DNA from 2 places in the Acetobacter fabarum genome. Region 1 is predicted to be linked to the other one. Evidence: predicted binding sites of a transcription regulator. Region 1 holds the regulator's gene; the other holds the start of a gene.
What was found. Region 1 encodes HrcA, which represses chaperone genes, less so after heat shock. Its sites were predicted from a motif close to GTTNGCACTCNCNNNNNGNGAGTGCNAAC; they were not measured.
Positions count from the first base shown of each region.

Region 1 (11,025 bases):
ACCGGGGTCAGGTGTTCTCTGTGCAAACAGAAATCCGCCCCGATGGCGGGTTTTTCTGGATAACAGTCTGGCCTGACCCAAAAAACGGGGGGTATTGCTACCCATCCGTTCCGTCGGGCAAGTCGTGCCGCAGTTTGCGGTGCGCAGGAACAGCCTGCACGCATGTTGCTGGCGGGCTCAGGATTTACGGTACCACATGGCTTCAGCCACCACCCAGACCACGGATCACTTCCGTGGCGAAGATTTTGCCGCCCTTCTTGATGAGACCCTTGGCCGCGATTCCGGCTTTGACGGGTCCGTTGTTCGCGGTCGCGTTGTTCGTCTGACCGACGACTACGCCATTGTTGACGTCGGCCTGAAGAGCGAAGGCCGCGTTTCCCTGCGTGAATTCGCACCTCCGGGCGTCAAGCCTGAAGTGCAGCCGGGCGATGTGATCGAACTGTACGTCGAGCGTTACGAAGACCGCGACGGCAGCATCGTTCTCTCCCGCGAAAAAGCACGCCGTGAAGAAGCCTGGACCAGCCTAGAAAAAGCTTTCGAAGCCAACCAGCGCGTTAACGGCACCATCTATGGCCGCGTTAAAGGTGGCTTTACGGTTGATCTGGGCGGCGCCATGGCGTTCCTTCCCGGCAGCCAGGTGGACATCCGCCCCGTGCGTGACGTCGGCCCGCTGATGGGTGTGCCCCAGCCGTTCCAGATTCTGAAGATGGACCGTGCACGTGGCAACATCGTTGTCTCCCGTCGTGCCGTTCTGGAAGAAACGCGTGCTGAACAGCGCAGCGAACTGATCCAGGGCCTGACCGAAGGCATGATCCTTGATGGCGTGGTCAAGAACATCACCGATTACGGTGCGTTCGTTGATCTGGGCGGCGTTGACGGCCTGCTGCATGTGACCGACATCGCATGGAAGCGCATCAACCACCCCTCCGAAGCACTGCAGATCGGCCAGCCGGTACGCGTGCAGGTGATCCGCTTCAACCCCGAAACGCAGCGCATCTCCCTTGGCATGAAGCAGCTTGAAGCTGATCCGTGGGAAAATGTGGCACTTAAGTACCCGCCGGGCGCTCGCTTTACGGGCCGCGTGACCAACATTACCGATTACGGCGCATTCGTTGAGCTGGAACCCGGTGTTGAAGGTCTGGTGCACGTTTCCGAAATGTCCTGGACGAAAAAGAACGTCCACCCCGGCAAAATCGTTGCGACCTCTCAGGAAGTGGACGTGATGGTTCTGGATGTGGACAGCTCCAAGCGCCGCATCTCTCTGGGTCTGAAGCAGGTTCAGCGCAATCCTTGGGAACAGTTCGCCGAAGAACACAAGGTTGGCTCCACCGTGGAAGGCGAAATCCGCAACATTACGGAATTCGGCCTGTTCATCGGCCTGTCCGCAGACATCGACGGCATGGTTCACATGTCCGACCTGTCCTGGGACGAAGCTGGCGAAGAAGCCATGAAGAACTACGAAAAGGGCCAGGTTGTAAAAGCCAAGGTTCTGGACGTGGACGTGGAAAAAGAACGTATCTCTCTGGGCATCAAGCAGCTTCAGGAAGATCCGGCAGCCGATGCGCTGGCCAGCATCCAGAAGGGCACGATCGTTACCTGCATCGTGACCGCTGTGCAGACCAACGGCATTGAAGTGAAGGTTGACGACGTTCTGAGCGGCTTCATCCGTCGTGCGGAACTGGCTCGTGACAAAGCCGAACAGCGCCCCGAACGCTTCGCCGTTGGCGAACGTGTGGACGCCAAGGTTGTGTCCGTTGACCGTGCATCCCGCAAAGTTGCCCTGACCATCAAGGGCCGCGAAGTGGAAGAAGACAAGCAGGCTATCAACGAATACGGCTCCGCAGATAGCGGTGCATCGCTCGGTGATATTCTGGGTGCAGCGATCCGTCGCCGTAACACCGAAGACTGAGCATAAAAAAACCGGGGTGGTTTGCGCCATCCCGGTTTGGCAAAATCATTTGCCATGCAAAAAAATAGCGCCCCACAAGGGCGCTATTTTTTTATGGGCTATGCCTTAGTCCAGACAGGCCTTGCGGAAGGCCGCAAATGCGCGGGCACGGTGACTGATGGCGTTTTTCTGCTCATCCGTCATTTCCGCAAAGCTGCGGGTCTGGTTTTCGGGTTCAAAAATCGGGTCATATCCGTGGCCGTTGGCACCACGTGGGGGCCAGACAATCTGCCCGTCAATCCGCCCTTCAAAGCTGAATGTGCGCCCATCGGGGAAGGCAAGGCAGAGCACGCAGATAAACCACGCATTGCGTTCGTCCTGCCCGATGCCTTCCTCAATCCGGGCCATGGCGGCGTTAAAGTCCTTGTCCGGGCCAGCCCAGCGGGCGGAGTAAATACCCGGCGCACCCCCCAGAGCACTCACGCACAGGCCCGAATCATCGGCCAGTGCTGGCAGGTTGGCGGCCCGGGCGGCTGCCAGCGCCTTGATGGCGGCATTACCGGCAAAGGTTGTGGCGGTTTCCTCCGGTTCGGGCAGGTTCAATTCCCCGGCGGAGAGTACGGTAATGCCAAACTCCGCCATAAGGGCGGAAAATTCGGCCAGCTTGCCTGCGTTATGCGTGGCAAGTACCAGCCTGTCGCCGGATTTAAGGGTGGGGTTGGTCATGTTCAGGGCTGCTCTGCTGTGTTGACGGCAGTCAACTGGGCTTCAAACAGTTCGCCTGCACCTTTGCGGGCAAGGGCGAACAGGGAGTTAAAGGCATCCTCGCTAAAGGGGGCATGTTCGGCCGAGGCCTGAATTTCCACAATACGGTTATCAGCGCTGAGCACAAAGTTGGTGTCGGCCAGTGCGGCGCTGTCTTCCGTGTAGTCAAGGTCCAGCACGGCGCCGGCACTGGTCAGCCCGCAGGATACGGCAGCGACCTGCCCGGTTAGTGGCATGCGTTGCAGCACGCGGTTGGCAACCAGCTTGCCAAGGGCCAGACGGAGGGCCACCCACGCGCCGGTAATGGAGGCACAGCGCGTGCCGCCATCGGCGTTCAGTACATCGCAATCCAGTGTAATGCAGAGTTCGCCAAGGGCCTTAAGGTCCGTAACCGCGCGCAGGGAGCGGCCGATCAGGCGCTGGATTTCCTGCGTGCGGCCTGACTGCTTGCCCCGTGCGGCCTCACGGTTGCCGCGGGCATGGGTGGCGCGGGGCAGCATACCATATTCCGCCGTAACCCACCCGCTGCCCTTGCCGCGCAGGAAGGGGGGAACACGGTTTTCCACACTGGCGGTGCACAGGACCTCTGTGCCACCAATGCGGATAAGGGCAGAGCCTTCCGCATGGCGGGAAAAGCCGGTTTCTATAATAATCGGGCGCATCTGCCCGGCCTGTCGGCCTGATGGACGCATGCTGCTGCTCCTGCAAAACAATAACAAAGGGTTGCGCCTGCACATAAAATGCTTTTGGCAGGAGTAAAACCGGCAATAAGCCGTTATAATCGCTTATCAGACCGCCCAAAGGAGCCTGAGAGCCATGAAGCGTGGCCTGTTGCCCGCCCAAGCAATGCTACCTCCCGAACTGGATGGACGCTCCGCCAACATCCTGCGCGAGATTGTGGAAGAATACATGGCCAGTGGCGAACCCGTGGGGTCGCGCACTCTTTCACGCCGGTTGGGGCAGCCGCTTTCCCCCGCGACAATCCGCAATGTCATGGTCTCCCTGACCGAGGCGGGCCTGCTGTTTTCCCCGCATACATCGGCAGGCCGCCTGCCAACGGAAAAAGGGCTGCGCCTGTTTGTGGATGGGCTGCTCCAGTTTGGTGCGCTCTCCGAAGATGAGCAGAAGGTCATCGGTCATTCGCTGGAAGCGCGCGGACGCTCCTTGCAGGATACGTTGACCGAGGCATCCTCCCTGCTCGCAGGTATGTCCGATGCGGCAGGGCTGGTGGTGGCTCCCAAGGGTGAGGGCGGGATCAAGCATATAGAGTTCGTGGCGCTGGGTGGTAACCGTGCCCTTGTGGTGCTGGTGGGGGCGGATGGACATGTGGAAAACCGGGTGATCGAAATTCCGGCCGGGACTCCTCCCTCTGCGCTGGTGGAGGCTGCCAATTACCTGAACGCGCGCGCCATGGGGGCATCCCTGCCCGACCTGCGCCACCGCGTAGGGGCGGAAATGAGCGAAAACCGCACGGTGCTGAATAGCCTGACCGCCGAGGTGGTGGAGAGTGGTCTGGCGATCTGGAACACCGAGCGGGGGGAAAGTGGCGGCACGCTGATCGTGCGTGGCCAGTCCCGCCTGCTGGCTGATGTGGACGGGCAGGAGCGTCTTGTTGCCATCCAGACCCTGTTTGACCGGCTGGAAGCGCAGGAGACAATGCTGCGTCTGCTGGAACTGGTTGAAAGTTCGGAAGGGGTGCGCATCTTTATTGGCGCGGAAAGTGGCCTGTTTGGTACCACTGGCATGTCCGTTGTCATGGCTCCGGCCAGAAACGAGGCCAACAGGATTGTCGGGGCCATAGGCGTTATTGGCCCGACGCGCATAAATTACGGGCGTGTTGTGCCCGTGGTGGACTATACAGCGCGCATATTGGGCGAACTGCTGGGTCAGGCGTAAAAGCCGGGCCTGTCAGGGTTTGGAGCACAGGTCGGAATTCCGCCACGATTGTAAAGAGAATGGCAATGGCGAGGAGACGACAGAATATGGGAATGATAAAGGACCGGTATGACACGCACTCCACCTTCTGGTGATCCGGATTCTTCCCCCCCCCATGACCGGGATACAACACGGTCCTTTTTGTTAGGCAGGCCGCGCTTTCGCCAATGGCGTATGCTGCTGGGCACGGCTGCGGCCGTGCTGCTGGTGGGCAGTGCTGGCGGGGCCGTGGTGGTGTGGTCGCAATACCAGAGTATTGTGGCTGACCTGCCAACAGTGGATGGCCTGCGCTCCTATCAGCCGCCGGTCATGAGCCGCCTGTACGCATCGGATGACCAGCTTGTCGCCGAACTGGCGGACGAGCGGCGGGTGTTTGTGCCCTCCAACGCCATTCCCGACCGGGTAAAAAGTGCGTTTATCGCGGCGGAAGACCAGAAGTTCTGGACCCATAAGGGCGTGGACCCCGCCGCGATCATCCGCGCGGGCCTGACCGACCTGACACGTGGACGCGGGCGCAGGCCTATTGGTGCGTCCACCATTACGCAGCAGGTTGCCCGCGTCATGCTGCTGGGGAGCAATGCTGTCTCGTTCAAGCGCAAGGCCAAGGAAGCGTTTCTGGCCATGCGCATCGAGCAGGTTCTGCCCAAGGAAAAAATCCTCGAGATTTACCTGAACGAAATTTATCTGGGTAACGGTGCCTATGGCATTGGTGCTGCTGCCCAGACGTATTTTAACAAACCTCTGGACCAGCTGGATAACGCGGAGGTCGCGTTTCTGGCGGCGCTGCCCAAGTCGCCCACCAATTACAACCCTGCCCGCTTCCCCGATGCAGCGCGGGGCCGCCGCAACTGGGTGCTGGAGCGCATGGCCGATATTGGCGCCATTACGCAGGCCGAGGCCCGTATGGCCGAGGCAGAGCCGCTTGTCAGCATCAGCTATTCCCGCCCCGGCCCCGCTCCCGGCTCCGAATGGTTTGCCGAGGAAGTCCGGCGTGAACTGCTGGAAAAATATGGTCAGGATGTCACCATGCAGGGGGGGCTGGATGTGCATACCAGTCTGGACCTGCCCCTCCAGCGTGCGGCCCAGACCATTTTGCAGCAGGGGCTTATGGCGTATGACCGCCAGCACCGTGGCTGGCACGGCCCTGTTACGCACCTGAATACCCCTGTGCCGCTCACGCAGGACGAGTGGGTACGCGCCCTGCGCACGGTCAGTGCTCCGGCCGGCATGCTGGACCAGTGGCGTCTGGCCATTGTGCTGGATGGCAACAAGGGGCAGGTCGGCTGGCTGGAAGGCAGCGTGGTCCGCCGCAATGTTGCGCAGGGGGGTGAACCCCATACAGGGCAGATCCAGCCCAAGGATATGGCATGGGTCCGCCGGGCCCGCCCCCTCCGCACGGGTGACATTGTGATGGTCGAACCCCAGAGCGGGCAGTCCGGTGTTGCGCTGATGCAGATACCGGTTGTGGAAGGCGCTATTGTCACCATGAACGCCCGCACGGGGCGTGTTCTTGCCCTAGTGGGGGGGTGGTCTTTTCAGGCCTCGCAGTTTGACCGGGCCACGCAGGCGCTGCGCCAGCCGGGCTCCTCCTTCAAGCCATTTGTCTATCTACAGGCCATGGAGCAGGGTATATCGCCCTCTCAGGAGTTTGATGACTCCCCCGTGTCCTACGGCACATGGCACCCCAATAACTACGAAAAAGACTTCTGGGGCCCCACGTCCCTGCATGACGCGCTGCGTGAATCGCGCAACCTTGTGACCATTCGCCTTGCCGCCCATCTGGGCATGAACACGGTTGCGGATACGGCCATCAAGCTCGGGCTGGTGGATAGCATGCCCCATGTGCTGCCTGCAGCGCTGGGTGCTGTGGAAACCACGGTGCTCAAGGAGGCCGGAGCCTACGCCGCCCTTGCCGCCGGAGGGCGCAGGATTACTCCGACCCTGATTGATGATGTGCAGGACCGTGATGGGCATGTCATCTGGCGGCCTGCCAGCGGGTTGTCTCTGGTTGCGGCGTCTTCCCTGCCTGCCGCGGGGGCTGGCGCAGCCAATGGGGTGGACGCCATACACCCGGATGCACCGCAGGCGAATGCCGGTGGTGCGGGCTCTGGCCAGCCTTCCCCCCAGCCGTCGGTTGTGGTGCTTACACCGCAGGACCTCCCCGCTTTGCGTGATGACAGGCCCGTGGCGGCATCCGAGCAGAGTGCGTTCCAGATCACGACCATGCTGCAAGATGTTATCCGGCGCGGTACGGGTGTGCGGGCGGGTGAGGGCATAGATACGCCCATCGCAGGCAAAACCGGCACCAGCCAGAACTTTAACGATGCCTGGTTCGCAGGTTACACGCCTGAACTGGTGACAGTCGTGTGGGTCGGGTTTGATACACCTCAGTCCCTTGGACGGAACGAGACGGGGGGCGCCATTGCCGGCCCGTTGTGGAACAAGGTGATGAAGACGGCCCTCAAGGACCAGCCCAAGCTCGACTTTGCTGCCCCCGATGGCGTGACACTGGTCAGCTACGATACGGGCCGTGGTGTTGCGATAGATGCGTTCAAGGACGGTCAGCTCCCCGGTGTGAGTGCCAACCTGCTGAGCAACGTGGATGCTCAGGAGCTGAGTGCCGCCGATACAGGGGCCGAGAACATGCCGGATTCGGAAAGCGATATGGCGGCCAGCGTCAATGGTTCCGGCCCGTCTGGTGCGGCTGCGGCCAGCCCGGCCGAAGGCAACAGCGCACCACCTCCCGCACCTTCTGGGGGTGACATTGGCATGGGTGGCCTTTATTGAAGGCCACAGAGAACGGAATGGGACGATAATTCCCCCAAAGCAGATGGAGAACAGGCCCGATGTCCGCCGAGACAGAAGCCCTTAACGAACAGATCAAGCAGTCGGTCGCACTGCTGAGGAGGCATCTTTAACTGGGATGTCGCTGAAGCCCGCCTTGCGGAACTGAACAACCAGGCCGAAGACCCCGACCTGTGGAATAACCCCGAAGCCGCGCAGAAAATGATGCGCGAGCGTACGCTTCTGGCCAACCAGATCGAGGGTGTGCAGGCGTTGGAAACCAACGTGAACGACACCTCCGAACTGATTGAAATGGCCGAAGCCGAAGGGGATGCCGATCTGGTGGCCGAGGGGCTGGCCAGCCTGCGCGCCTTGGCGGAAGAAGCCAAACGGCGTGAGATTGAAAGCCTGCTTTCTGGCGAGGCGGATAGCAATGACTGCTATCTGGAAGTCAATGCAGGGGCCGGTGGTACGGAGGCGCAGGACTGGGCCGAAATGATGCTGCGCATGTACACCCGCTGGGCAGAAGCGCATGATTACAAGGTCACGCTGATTGAAAGCTCGGAGGGCGAACAGGCCGGGCTTAAATCCGCAACCATTCTGGTTTCCGGCCCCAATGCCTATGGCTGGCTGAAGACCGAAGCAGGTGTGCACCGGCTTGTGCGTATTTCTCCTTTTGATGCAGCAGCCCGCCGCCAGACGTCCTTTGCATCGGTCTGGGTTTACCCGGTTATTGATGATTCAATTGAAATTGAAATCAATGACGCGGACCTGAAGGTGGACACTTTCCGTGCTTCCGGCGCGGGTGGTCAGCACGTGAACAAGACGGATTCCGCTATCCGTATCACCCATATTCCTACTGGGATTGTGGTTGCGTGCCAGACAGACCGCTCCCAACACAGGAACCGCGCTACGGCCATGCAGATGCTGCGCGCACGGATGTACGAAGCCGAACTGCAACGGCGTGAGGCGGCAGCGGCTGAAGCGGAAGCCGCCAAGACCGATATTGGCTGGGGGCACCAGATACGGTCGTATGTTCTGGCCCCTTACCAGATGGTCAAGGACCTGCGCACAAGTGTTGAAACCGGCAACCCCGATGCCGTTCTGGATGGGGAGCTGGACGCATTTATGGCGGCAGCACTGGCCATGCGCGTAGGGGCAACCCGCTCGGAGGCAAGTGCCAGCGCGCAGTAGGCCGGGGCTGTTTGGTCCGGTCCGTTACGCGGGATGGTAAAAAAGGCGGGCTCCTTGCAGGGGCCCGCCTTTTTTCGTGTTTATAAAGTACTTAACTTCATAAAGTTCATATGCAAACTTTTCTCATATAACCTGCTTGACATCTGCCGTGCCAGATTGCCCAATCAACCCAATGGATAAAGGTATGTCAGCAGGCGTGCCGGTTCTGAGCCATATGGCCAGATTAAAATTCCTGAGTGTTTTTCGTGGCTGAAAGCGAAACAGAGATGTTTTGTTTGGCGGCTTGAAGAGGGAGGGCCAGAATGAGTAACCCTGAGCAGCAGCCAGGTTCGGCAAAGTATGCCTTTCGGGCAAGTGCTGCTGTTGGTGTGATTGCGTTCCTGCTTGTGCTGATCATGCATGTGCTGGGCATATGGGGACTGATCTACGGGATGGGGAATGGTGACAGCCCGCCCCCGCCGGCCAGACCGCCCATTCAGACGCGCGTTCTGCCGCCGCCACCCCCTCCGCCGCCTCCGCCGCCGCCTCCACCACCCCCGCCGGTCATGACGGTGCCTCCGCCGCCGTTCATTCCGCCGCCAAAGATCGAGGTGCCGCCTCCCCCCAAGCCACCTATGAGGCACGTGGCCCGCACACCGCCCAAGCAGCCTGTGGCTCCGCCAACCCAGACCGCAAAGGCCCCGCCCGCGGATACACCGCCCAATGATTCGCCCGATACAACGGCCGGAACATCGCCGCTGAACAATGTGCGCCCCGTCTATCCGCCAGAAATGGAGGAAGACAACATTGAAGGCCGCGTAACCATTGTGTGTGATGTGGAAATCACGGGCATGACCAGCAACTGCCGCGTGCAGTCCGTAACCGGCGGTCAGGCATTTGCGCAGTCCGCGCTGGATTACGTGAGCAAGGCCCGCTACCGGCCCGCAAGCCGCAATGGTGTGCCCGTGCGGGAAGTGAACAAGACATATGTCATCCGCTTCCGGCTGGATGACTGACACAGACTAACGGTTCGGCCTTGTGCCGGACCCCTGGATAACACAGCAACACGGACCCGCCCGGTCCGCTCCGGCAGGGGAACAGGACCGGGCCTTTGGATGAGGATCTTGAGTAAAATGAGCAGACTGCCCCGTTCTTTTGTGTCAGGTCTTGCCGCTCCGGCTCTTGCGCTGCTGATGAGCACGGCAGCCCCCATTGCCGCCTTTGCGCAGGATGCCGCAGCCCCCGCACCGGCAGCCCCGGCGGCTACCGCTCCTGCGGCTCCGGCTGCTCCGGCTCCGGCAGATGGCGCTGCAGCTCCTGCCCCCGGCCCGGCTACACCCGCCGCCCCGGATGCCGCAACAACCCCCACACCCACCGATGGCACAACAGCCCCGACCCCGGCCGCCGCTGCCGCAGCAGAAGCTCCTGCGCCGGACGCCAAGGATGACGCCAACCCCTACGGCCTGTCCGCCCTGTGGTCGAACGGTGATATTATCGCCCGTGGTGTGCTGCTGATCATGCTCGTCATGTCGCTTGGCACATGGTTCATCATGATCACCAAGTTCATCGAACAGGGGCGTCTGTTTGCTGCTGGCAAGGATGCCACCAAAAACTTCTGGACCAAGCACAGCATTCAGGAAGGGGCTTCCGCACTCTCCACCTCCTCCCCGTTCCGCTATATTGCCGATACCGGCATTACGGCAGCCGAACACCATGAAGGCACGATGCAGGAAGCCATTGACCTGCATAGCTGGACCTCCATGTCCATCCAGCGTGCGGTCAACAACATCCAGAACAGCCTGCAGAAGGGGCTGGCCTTCCTGGGCACCGTGGGGTCCACATCCCCGTTCATCGGGCTGTTCGGCACGGTCTGGGGTATCTACCACGCGCTGACCGCCATTGGCATTGCCGGTCAGGCATCCATCGACAAGGTTGCCGGTCCTGTGGGTGAATCCCTGATCATGACCGCCATTGGTCTGGCAACGGCTGTGCCTGCGGTGCTGGGTTACAACCTGCTGGTGCGCCGCAACAAGGGGGCCATGGACCAGGTGCGCGACTTTGCCGATGACCTGCAGTCCATCCTGATCGGTGGCGTGCGCCACGGTGCAGCCGCGGAGAGCGTGCGGGTCAACGCCGATAACTCCCCGACCACGGTCACAACCTCCAACCGGGTGGGCTGAACCATGGGAATGCAGGTTGGCAACGGAGGAGGGGACGACGAAGTCGTCTCCGCCATCAACACGACCCCTCTGGTGGATGTGATGCTGGTTCTGCTGATCATCTTCCTGATCACCATTCCGGTGGCCACCCATACGGTCAAGGTCAACCTGCCGCGCGACATGAACCAGCCCACCCAGACCAAGATGAGCAACGTGGTGCTGGCGGTTACGGCGGATGGCAAGGCCTTCTGGGATGAAACCCCGCTGAAGGACCAGGCTGACCTGCTGGAGCATCTGGAAAAGGTGGCGGTGGTCAAACCG
Region 1 is NZ_JAKVNI010000001.1:802,001-813,025, forward strand. It holds gene rpsA (30S ribosomal protein S1) at 197-1,909, shown strand; gene rdgB (RdgB/HAM1 family non-canonical purine NTP pyrophosphatase) at 2,015-2,614, opposite strand; gene rph (ribonuclease PH) at 2,617-3,345, opposite strand; gene hrcA (heat-inducible transcriptional repressor HrcA) at 3,470-4,549, shown strand; gene LKE65_RS04000 (penicillin-binding protein 1A) at 4,658-7,375, shown strand; one part of gene prfB (peptide chain release factor 2) at 7,435-7,503, shown strand; one part of gene prfB (peptide chain release factor 2) at 7,505-8,566, shown strand; gene LKE65_RS04010 (energy transducer TonB) at 8,869-9,561, shown strand; gene LKE65_RS04015 (MotA/TolQ/ExbB proton channel family protein) at 9,679-10,725, shown strand; gene LKE65_RS04020 (ExbD/TolR family protein) at 10,729-11,025, shown strand, end outside.

Region 2 (11,025 bases), 880 kb from region 1:
CCCGGCAGCACAAAGCCAGCTGCGGGGGTAATGGCAACCAGACCGCCAACAGCACCGGAGATTACGCCCAGAACAGTCGGTTTGCCCGAACGCAGCCACTCCGCCAGCATCCACGATACGCCAGCACCAGCGGCGGCAATCTGGGTTGCAGCCATGGCCATGCCTGCACGGCCGTTGGCACCAACAGCGGAACCTGCGTTAAAGCCGAACCAGCCAACCCACAGCAGGGCAGCACCAATGACAGCGTAGGTCAGGTTGAAGGGAGAAAGATCGTCCTGCCCGTAACCCTTGCGGCGACCAAGCACCAGAGCGCAGACCAGACCGGCAACACCGGCGTTGATATGGACAACCGTGCCACCTGCAAAGTCAGCCGTACCAAGGCCAGCCAGCCAGCCGATCGGGCTCCAGACCCAGTGCGCAATGGGGGCATACACCACCAGAGACCACAGGATGGAAAACACGCACATGGCGCTGAACTTCATGCGCTCTGCGTAAGCGCCGGAGATCAGCGCGGGGGTGATAATGGCAAAGGTCATCTGGAACATCATGAAGATGCTCTCAGGAATGGTCATGGTGGTGGCGTTGGGGCTATCCGCACCCAGTGTAAAGCCAACATCCGCACCATTATGGATATGCGCGCCAATACCGTTGAGCAGCACGCGGGAGAAGCCACCAATCCACGGAGACCCGGTTGTAAAGGCGAGGGAATACCCCGCGACCATCCATACAATGGACATGATGCAACACAGGGCAAAGGACTGCATGAGCGTTGCCAGCACGTTTTTCTTACGCACCATGCCGGCATAGAACAGGGCAAGACCGGGGATGGTCATCATAAGCACCAGTGCGGTGCTGGTGAGCATCCATGCCGTATCCCCCGTGTCTATGGGTGGGGGGGCGTCTGCGGCATAAGCCTGGGAGCAGCCAAGGGCTGCTACAAGACAGGCCGACAGAACAGCCGTGGTCTTGCGAATAACTGGACCTCTCGCCGGATTGACAGCTTGGAAGGGTCGCGCTGACATGATGATGCGTTCTCCTTAAAATACGCAGCCATTGACGCTCGCCAGATTCGTGTAAGGAGCGATGGGCCTAATCTTATTGTATCTATTCCGGAATGACCGGGGTGGCAATCCAGTTTGATACCGAATTGTTTCACAATCTGATTTATGGCTGAAAAAAGCCACAAAAAAAGAGGTCGCTGCTGCGGCCAGCTCAAATAAAAAAGGCGTGCAAACCATAATGGTCTGCACGCCCTTATACCTGTTCTGGGGGATAATGGAGGCACTGGATGGGCCAGTACCTCCAAAACCCTTAAAAACCGGTTTGGGTAACTTAGAAGTCCATGCCACCCATGCCGCCCATGTCAGGACCGCCAGCAGGGGCTGCCTTCTTTTCGGGGCGTTCAGCAACCATGGCTTCCGTGGTGATCAGCAGGCCAGCAACAGAGGCTGCATCCTGCAGAGCGGTACGGACAACCTTGGCCGGGTCAATAATACCGGCTTCAACCAGGTTCTTGTATTCGCCAGCCTGTGCGTCGAACCCGAAGTTGTAGTCAGCGTTTTCGAGCACCTTGTTGGCGACAACCGCACCATCTTCACCCGCGTTGAGGGCGATCTGGCGCAGGGGAGCCTGCAGGGCGCTGAGGATGATGTTGCCACCAACGCGCTGGTCGTCGTTGTGGTAGTGCAGGTTGGCAAGAGCCTTGGTTGCGCGGGCCAGAGCCGTACCACCACCGGGAACAATGCCTTCTTCAACTGCTGCGCGGGTTGCGTGCAGGGCGTCGTCCACGCGGTCCTTGCGTTCCTTCACTTCGATTTCCGTGGAGCCACCAACGCGGATCACGGCAACACCGCCAGCCAGTTTGGCCAGACGTTCCTGCAGCTTTTCACGGTCGTAGTCAGAGGAGGTTTCCTCGATCTGCGCACGGATCTGCTTGACGCGGCCTTTGATGTCGTCGCCGTTGCCAGCACCGTCAACAATGGTCGTGTTTTCTTTGTCGATGTGAACCTTCTTGGCGGTGCCAAGCATGTTCAGCGTAACTGTTTCGAGCTTGATGCCGAGGTCTTCGCTGATAACCTGACCACCGGTCAGGATAGCGATGTCTTCCAGCATGGCCTTGCGGCGGTCACCGAAGCCAGGAGCCTTGACAGCAGCAATCTTGAGGCCACCGCGCAGCTTGTTGACAACCAGAGTTGCCAGCGCTTCGCCATCAACATCTTCCGCAATGATCAGCAGCGGACGGCCGGACTGAACAACGGATTCCAGCAGCGGCAGGATCGGCTGAAGAGAAGATAGCTTCTTTTCATGGATCAGGATGTAGGGGTTTTCCAGATCGGCCGTCATCTTTTCCGGGTTCGTCACGAAGTACGGAGAGATGTAGCCACGGTCGAACTGCATGCCTTCAACCACGTCCAGTTCGGTCTGGAAGTGCTTGGCTTCTTCAACGGTGATAACGCCTTCGGAGCCAACTTTCTGCATGGCTTCGGAGATCATCTTGCCGATTTCGGATTCACCGTTGGCAGAGATGGTGCCGACCTGAGCGGTTTCCGCCGGGGTGGTAACCTTTTTGGCGTTCTTCTTCAGCTCTTCAACAACCACGGCAACGGCTTTGTCCACACCGCGCTTGAGGTCCATCGGGTTCATGCCAGCGGCAACGGCCTTCAGGCCTTCGCGCACAATGGCCTGAGCCAGAACGGTTGCAGTGGTCGTGCCGTCACCAGCAACGTCATTGGTCTTGGATGCTACTTCACGCAGCATCTGTGCACCCATGTTTTCGAACTTGTCAGCCAGTTCGATTTCCTTGGCGACGGAAACGCCGTCCTTGGTGATGCGGGGTGCGCCGAAGCTCTTGTCCAGAACAACGTTACGGCCTTTGGGGCCCAGCGTTACCTTTACGGCATCAGCCAGAATGTCCACACCGCGCAGCATGCGCTGGCGTGCGTCTGCACCAAACTTTACGTCTTTGGCAGCCATTGAATTTCTCCTGTGAAGATCTTTTGTAAGTTTACGGTCGGATCAGTGCGGATCAGGCTGCAACAATGCCCAGAATGTCGCTTTCCTTCATGATCAGCAGCTCTTCGCCGTCGATCTTCACTTCCGTGCCGGACCACTTGCCGAACAGAACGCGGTCACCGGCCTTGACATCAAGCGCCACAATCTGACCCTGCTCGTTGCGCGCACCCGCGCCAACAGCGACCACTTCGCCTTCCATAGGCTTTTCTTTGGCCGTGTCGGGGATGATGATGCCACCGGCGGTCTTCTGTTCGCCTTCAAGGCGCCGTACAACTACCCGGTCGTGTAAGGGACGAAACTTCGTCATTATGGATCACTCCACATTCATTTGCTGTGATGACGCCCTTTGTCAGAAAGCAGCGCCACCCGTTTGAACCGCGCGTAACATAACGCCGCGTCGCGTTAGCACTCCACCATCAGGAGTGCCAAGGCAGAAAGTAGGTACGCCCCAGAGGGGAGTCAAGGAATGGGGTAAAGTTTCTTTTTGTTTTAACGTCATTCCAGACAAGGAGATTGAACATGGGACAGATACGCACATTGGAAGCCGCCGATGGCCACCAGTTTGGCGCGTGGGAGACCGAGCGCGGCACACACCCCTACGCTCTGGTGGTGTTGCAGGAAATTTTTGGCGTAAACCACCACATCCGCACGGTATGCGAGCGGTTTGCCCAGGCGGGTTTTCACGTTATTGCCCCTGCGTTGTTTGACCGGGCAGAACGTGGCGTGGAACTGGAATACACAACAGATGGCGTGCAGAAGGGCCTTGCCCTGCGTGCGCAGATACCCACCGCCAAAACCCTGCTGGACGTACAGGCCGCAGCCCGTGCGCTAAAGGCCCGCAAGGTCGGGGTGATCGGGTATTGCTGGGGTGGCACTCTGGCGTGGGATGCTGCAACGGGCACGGATGATTTTGCCGCGGCCGTAAGCTGGTACGGCGGGGGCATAGCCGCCCATAGGGAGGAGACTCCACGCTGCCCCGTGCAATTACATTTTGGTGAGCGGGATACGAGTATTCCCCATGCCGACATAGCCGCCATCCGGGCTGCTCAGCCCAACGTTGAACTTTATGTTTATGACGATGCAGAACACGGTTTTGGCTGTGAGGAGCGCGCATCTTACAATGCGCAGGCCTTTGTACAGGCACAGGAACGCAGCCTTGCCTTCCTCAAAAGTACGCTCAATCCGTAAGGTGTCCGGGCGAAAGGAATTGGGGTGCGGGTTGAATTGTGATTGACAAGCGCCCCCGGTCGTGGGGGAGAATGTCATCTCTCCTCGCGGCACGTCGTGTGCAGGAGGAGTAACTGGCCGAAATAAGGATGACTTCGCTCATGTCGACAGGTACCGTTAAATGGTTCAACGCCACCAAAGGGTTTGGTTTTATTGCCCCCGATGATGGAGGGAAAGACGTGTTTGTGCATATTACCGCTGTACAGGCAGCCGGTCTGCGCGCGTTGAATGATGGACAGAAACTGTCCTACGACATGGTGGAGGAACGCGGCAAGCAGGCGGCCACCAACCTTAAGCCGCTCTAATCAGGCGGTCTGGGGCGGGCTGGTCAGTTTTGTCCGGCCTGCTCCGCCAGAAAAGCGGTGATCTGGCGTGCCGTTTGCGCAAGGCCACACCGCTCGACGGCAACCCCGTTGGGGAAGGCGCTTAAAAGCCTTGTGGGTGTGCGCCGGTCCAGCAGGACAAACACCCCACGGTCTGACTGCCGGCGAATCAGCCGCCCAAAGGCCTGCCGTAGCCTAAGTCGGGCTATGCGGTCATCAAATCCTTTTGGGTCTCCACCAGACAAATGAATCCGCCGCTCACGGTGCAGAATATCTGGCCGGGGCCAAGGCACGCGCTCAAACACAACCAGACGCAGGGCATTGCCCGGAACGTCCACCCCATCCCGCATGGCATCCGTGCCGAGCAGGCAGGCATGTTCCTCGGTCCGGAAAATATCAACCAGCGTGTTGTTGTCCATGGCATCCACATGCTGGGCGTAAATGGGCAGGCCTTCTTCCTCCAGCGTGGGGGCTATGCGGTCATACACACCGCGCAGGCGGGAGATGGCGGTAAACAGCCCAAGCCCGCCGCCGCCAGAGGACTGGAAAAGGGTACGAAACGCCGCAGACAGGTCCACAAGGCTGCTATTGTCCACGTCCGTTACAATAAAGGCGCGGGTCTGGCGGGCATAATCAAACGGACTGGCCAGACTGGCCCGCAGGGCAGGGGAGGGGAAATGATTGGCCCCGGTGCGGGCTTCTGCTGCCTCCCACGCGGTTTCGGCCTCGTCACTCTCTGTTCCACCGCCTTGCTGGTCACGCAGGGTGGCGGAGGTCATGAGCATGCCTTGCGCGGGCATGGCCATAATGCCCGCAAACGGAATGGTCGGGTCCAGCCAGTGGCGGTAAAGCCCTACGTCCTGTTCGTTCATGCGCTGCTTGTCGCGCCGTTCAAGGCGAATGAAGTGGATATGCGCAGGTGTGCTGCCCGGCTCTGGCGGCTGGTCCAGTGCGGCTAGCATGGTAATCCATGCATCCAGCCGGGATATGGCGCGGCGGCGCAGGGCGCGGGTCATGGCCTCTATGCGGCCACGGGTTGTGGTGTCCAGCGTGTCTGCATCTTCTTCCAGCCGGGCTTGCAGGCGTTCGCTTAGTGTGCGCAGGGGCTCTACAATCCGACTGAGCGCGCGGGCCAGTTGCTGGCCTGCCTCGGCCATGTCGGGCACAAGCGGGTGCAGGTCGCATTCCATGGCCGTGTGGATGGACTGTTTGCCCCCCTCGGCCGCACGGGCCATGGCCTGCTGGCGCAACAGGCGCAAAAAGGCTTCTGTCGGGTTTTCCATAATCGGCTGGTCAGCCGGAGGTTCGGGCGGGAACAGGGTATTCAGTTCCATGGGCTCCGGGGGCGGGGGTGTGTTTGCTGCCTCTGGTGCCAGACGTGTGGACCAGCCTGGTGCTGGCAGGGCCGTGGCCGCCAGCAAGGCGGCATCCAGCGGGTTTTCAAGCTTGGGATGGCCGACAATCAGATCATCCAGCCTGCGCTTGAGCCCCCTTGCGCGTGAGCGTCGGCCTTCTGCTCCCAGTAGCCAGCGCCGCAGTTCGGCCGTTTCCAGCCCCGAAAGCTCGGCGGAAAAAGCACTGTCTGCCGCATCGGCCAGATGGTGGCCTTCATCAAACACATAGCGTGTGGGAATGTTACCCTGTTCGCCTGCTTCGTCATCATCACTCATGCCCGCCTGAGCGTAGGCGGCCTGTGTCATGACCAGCGCATGGTTGGCAATGACCAGTGCGGCATCGTGCGCACGGCGTATGGAGTGTTCAACAAAGCAGCGCTGATAATGCGCGCAGGCTCCGTGGATGCACTCCCCCCTGCGGTCAGCGACACCGGCAAGGTTGCCGTGGCCGAACAGGTCCCCAAACCAGCCGGGTAGGTCCCCGCCAAACAGGTCTCCGTCTGCTGTGGCCAAGGCCCAGCGTGCGAGCATGCACAGGGCAATGGTAATGCCTGCGGGGCGGGAGGCCGCGGAGTTGACGGCTTCTTCCATGTTCAGCAGGCACAGGTAGTTTTCACGCCCTTTGCGCAGCACTACCTTCTGGCGGTGTGTTGTGGGGTCGGGGTAGAGGCGTTTTGTTTCCTGCTCGATCTGGCGTTGCAGGTGGCGCGTATAGGTGCTGAGCCACACCGCACCGTCGTTCCGCTCTGCCCACAGGCTGGCCGGGGCTATGTAGCCCAGTGTTTTGCCGGTGCCTGTTCCGGCTTCGGCCAGCACAATGGCGGGGTCGCCGCGCATGGTGCGGGGGGCAAATGCCTCGGTTGAGACACTGGCAAAATCTGCCTGCCCGGACCGGACCTCAGCATCGCTCCCCAGAATGTTGACCAGCCGCTCCCGTGCTTCCGCCGGGCTGATGGGGTGGGAGGCAGGGGGAGGGCGTTGCGCGCTTTCCTCCCATTTGGGCAGGTGCCGCCATACGCGCAGGGCATCTGCGGGCTGGGTGGCTTCTTCCGCCAGCCTGCCGTTGTTGGTGAGCCGGCTGTGCAGGTCTATGGTTTCCGCCACAGTGCCGGTCCATATCCAGCCAGCCTGCCCCAGCCGGACCGTAAAGGCCGCCAGAAGTTCAATCTGCCCGCTTCTGGCCTGCCGTGCCAGCTCACCCAGCAGGATGGACAAAAGGTTGGGCAGCAGGTCTGCCTCTGCCCGGTCAATATTCTGCTCGTCCAGCCCAAGGGCCAGAGCAAGGCCGCGGGGAGTGGGGGCCACCGGGCGGGCGGGATACACGAATGTAAAAAGTTCCAGCAGGTCCAGCCAGGGGGCGGGCTGGCCTGTGGGGGGGAGGTCCAGCTTGCGGGCCAGTGCCGGGGCATGCACCACCAGTGGGCACGGCATAGAGTGCAGTCGCTCGCGTACCTCGGCGGCACTCAGGCTGAGCAGTTCGCCATCTTCTGTCAGGAGCGAAAACCGCCCCTGATGGGGAACAAGGGCTGGGGCTTCGTGGGCAGAGGGGAAGGATGGCTGCATGGTTTACTTTACATGAGCTATTCTTGCGGCAAATGCCAGAGCCGAGCCGTAATGGTGTGGGTCAGGAACTCTTGCGCCGGAAAATGACCGAGTGGGCTGGCGTACGGCTTTTCATGGTTTTGTGCAGGGTAAAGCCGTAGCGTTCAAAAATCAGGCAGAGATTGCGGTGGTTGAAAAACTGTAAATGTTCGGGCGGGCAAATATCCGTCCAGGAGGGAAGGTCCTGTGGCACGGCAGGGTGCCCTATATCTGGGGCCGAAATATAGACAAAGCCATTGGGGCGGGTAATTGCGGCCAGTGTCTGCATAAACTCGTTTGGCCCGGCCACATGTTCCAGCACCTCGGAGCTGAATACAAAGTCAAATGTCAGGCCACGCTGGCGGAAGGTGGTTGAATCTTCGCAGTAGAATGTGGCTTGTGGGAAGTGGCGCTTGGCGTAGGCAATGCTGTTCTGGCTGATGTCCAGACCCGCAGCGCGCGCACCCAGCCTGCTGAATGCCTCGGCCATAAAGCCGCCGCCACACCCAAAATCCAGAACATCCTTGCGCCAGACATAAGGCAGGAACTGGAGGCTCCGCCACAACGCACGCCAGCGACGGCTGGAAGCCTTGGGATAAAAATCGGCTGATGCACCGCGATACGTCGTTTCGTAAAACGCACGGAGTGTGGCGGCATCCGGGTAGGGATGCACGAACAGAAAATCACAGTCGGGGCAGCGGAACAGGTCGTAGCCATTTTTGCTGAATGCAAAAGCGGCCCCCTGTGCGCGGCAGAGTGGGCATTCTGTTGGGGTATGGGGGGATGCCAAACCGGCCTCTGGACCCGCCGAGATTGTGTGGGGAGGTAAATGCGTAGTCATGCAGTGTTACTCTCCCCAGCTCAGGCGTAGTCCGGTGGCTGGTCGGCGGGGTGTTATTCCGGGTTTTTCAGGCTGTCGGCAACAATGTCGAGCAGCTTGCCGTGCATGTTGCCATTGCCAGCAACAATCATCACATCGTCGGGCAGGTCATCCAGTTCCGTGCCGTCGGGGGCTGTAACCTGACCGCCCGCTTCACGCACGATCAGAATACCTGCGGCACAATCCCACGGCTTGATGCCGAATTCCCAATACCCTTCGTAACGGCCTGCCGCGACCCATGCGAGGTCCAGCGAGGCCGCGCCAAAGCGGCGCACGCCAGCCACGCGGGGCATAAGGTTGCCCAGCACGCGTGCAAAAGGCAGGCGCTGGCGGGCAGGCACCTTGGCAAAGGGAATGCCTGTGGCAAACAGGGATTCGGGCATTTCCCGCCGGGCGGACACACGAATGCGCCGCTCGTTCAGGAATGCGCCACTCCCCTTTTCGGCCCAGAACATTTCACCCGCTGCGGGGTTGTAGATCAGGGCAGCGGCCAGTTCCACCTTGCCATCGGGCAGGCGGCGCTGGAGACCAATGGAAATGGCCCAGTGCGGAATGCCGTGCAGGAAGTTGGAGGTGCCGTCGAGCGGGTCAACAATCCAGCGCCATGTCCAGTTATCGCTACCCGATTCCCCGGATTCTTCCATAAGGAAGGCATAGCCCGGACGGGCCCGTTCCAGTTCTTCGCGCAGGGTCTGTTCTGCACGGAGGTCCGCCTGGGAAACAAAGTCACCCGGCCCCTTGATGCTTACCTGAAGCTGCTCGACTTCGTTAAAATCGCGCAGGAGACGCTTGGCCGCCTTCTGGGCTGCGGTTTGCATCACCATCATGACGGGGGAGAGACGCATGGCCACTGTAATTAAGTCCTGCTCTGGAGAGAAAAAAACTGAAAAAATCAGTCCTTGGCGCGTTCGACGTAAGACCCGTCTTCCGTGCGGACCACAATGCGTTCACCCGCTTCGATAAACGGCGGGACCATGGTTTTGACACCATTGGACAGCATGGCGGGCTTGTAGGAGGAGCTGGCGGTCTGGCCTTTGACAACCGGATCAGCTTCAACCACTTCCAGCGTAACATGCGGGGGCAGGTCAATGCCAACCGGGTCCCCTTCAACCAGATGCAGGTTGATGGTCATGTTGTCCTGAATGAAGGGAGCCTGATCGCCCAGTAGATCGGTGGGGACAGAAAGCTGTTCAAAGGTTTCGGGGTCCATCAGAACCAGCAGTTCGCCATCTGTATAGGAATACAGATATTCGCGGTCTTCGGTCATCAGCCGTTCGACCGTATCAGCCGTGCGCCAGCGTTCGTTGGTTTTATTGCCGGTCTTGAGGTCGCGCATTTCAACCTGAATGAACGCACCGCCCTTACCCGGGGTAATAATCTGCTGTTTTAAGACCGTCCAGCGACGGCCATCATGCTCAATCACCTGACCGGCGCGGATCAGGTTTGCCTGCTGTTTCATACTTGGTTCCTGAGAGGAATGGCTATTCTGTTTGGGGCTTGTACAGTTCCAAGGCAGGAAGGGCAAGCGCTACGCGGTGAACTCCCCCGCTTTGTCCCGCTGGACAGAACCGTTGCATCCTGTTTATAAGGCTGCACCTGAACAGGTTAAGGAAGGGTGGCCGAGCGGTTTAAGGCACCGGTCTTGAAAACCGGCGTGCGTGAGAGCGTACCGTGGGTTCGAATCCCACCCCTTCCGCCATGACAGCAAATACCCATATTTTATGAGAGATTGGCCTTTATGTGTGCCGATGCTGGGTTATAATTTACTATTATAAAATGTTGATCATAGCATCCTGAAGCAGCACGCGTGTAATGCTTCATTTCAGCCAGTATCTTGAGCCCAGTTGTCGTTGCGATTTGGTGGGAAAGCACATCCGACTTGGGCTCTAGGCTCAGGAAATATTTTTTAAATCAGAAGATGAGGCTTTCTGGGATATGAATTGCGAGCAGAGACCATCGCTCGTCCTGTCCATCACAGACGGTATGCCGTTTTGCTTCTCCGTGCTTCAATTACAAAAGAGTGGATAAGATGGGCTGATCATTTGTCCGGTTGTAAATTTCCTCTGCTGCAGTAGGAAGTTGGGTATGATGGACTAGTATGACGCCAGTAGTAGCCGCCACCTGTCTGGCCGATTGTGAGAATGTTGAGTTTGTGGCCACGATGGCGCCGTTTGCTCCTTGAAAATTTTGAGCGGCAAAGGCTTGTTGCACAGCATCATTCCCCACTGTTCCAGAATACAGCTTACATTGTACAACGATGCGGACATTCCCTTTTCGGGCAATAACATCCGCCCCCTGATCTCCGCTCTTCTGGGTTGCATGAGCATCCCAACCTGCGTTGCTCAGTATTAATGCGCAGTGCTGTTCATAATCGAAAGGACTCATTCTAGTATCAAAAACAGAGGGGTTGCTGACGTATGCTGTGCTTCCGGTATTGACGGGCAAAGGGTCTGAGGCAACTTCAGTAATGAGATTTATAGCGTTTAGTCTTAGTTTCTGACGAAGGGTTGGGTTATTTATTCCAGAAATAATAATTCCTTCAATTCGTGTCTCCATAAAATAATTTATTTCTCTTACCCACGCGGCAGTTTGTAGCGTTCCGTATTGG
Region 2 is NZ_JAKVNI010000001.1:1,679,771-1,690,795, forward strand. It holds gene LKE65_RS07855 (ammonium transporter) at 1-1,022, opposite strand, end outside; gene groL (chaperonin GroEL) at 1,333-2,973, opposite strand; gene groES (co-chaperone GroES) at 3,026-3,319, opposite strand; gene LKE65_RS07870 (dienelactone hydrolase family protein) at 3,532-4,200, shown strand; gene LKE65_RS07875 (cold-shock protein) at 4,341-4,544, shown strand; gene LKE65_RS07880 (ATP-dependent DNA helicase) at 4,568-7,519, opposite strand; gene LKE65_RS07885 (class I SAM-dependent methyltransferase) at 7,581-8,378, opposite strand; gene LKE65_RS07890 (inositol monophosphatase family protein) at 8,432-9,262, opposite strand; gene efp (elongation factor P) at 9,310-9,876, opposite strand; tRNA gene LKE65_RS07900 (tRNA-Ser) at 10,027-10,116, shown strand; gene LKE65_RS07905 (restriction endonuclease) at 10,428-11,025, opposite strand, start outside.
Region 2: groES (co-chaperone GroES) is a predicted target of HrcA. The motif match lies at 3,414-3,442, and genes of this name have one in related genera.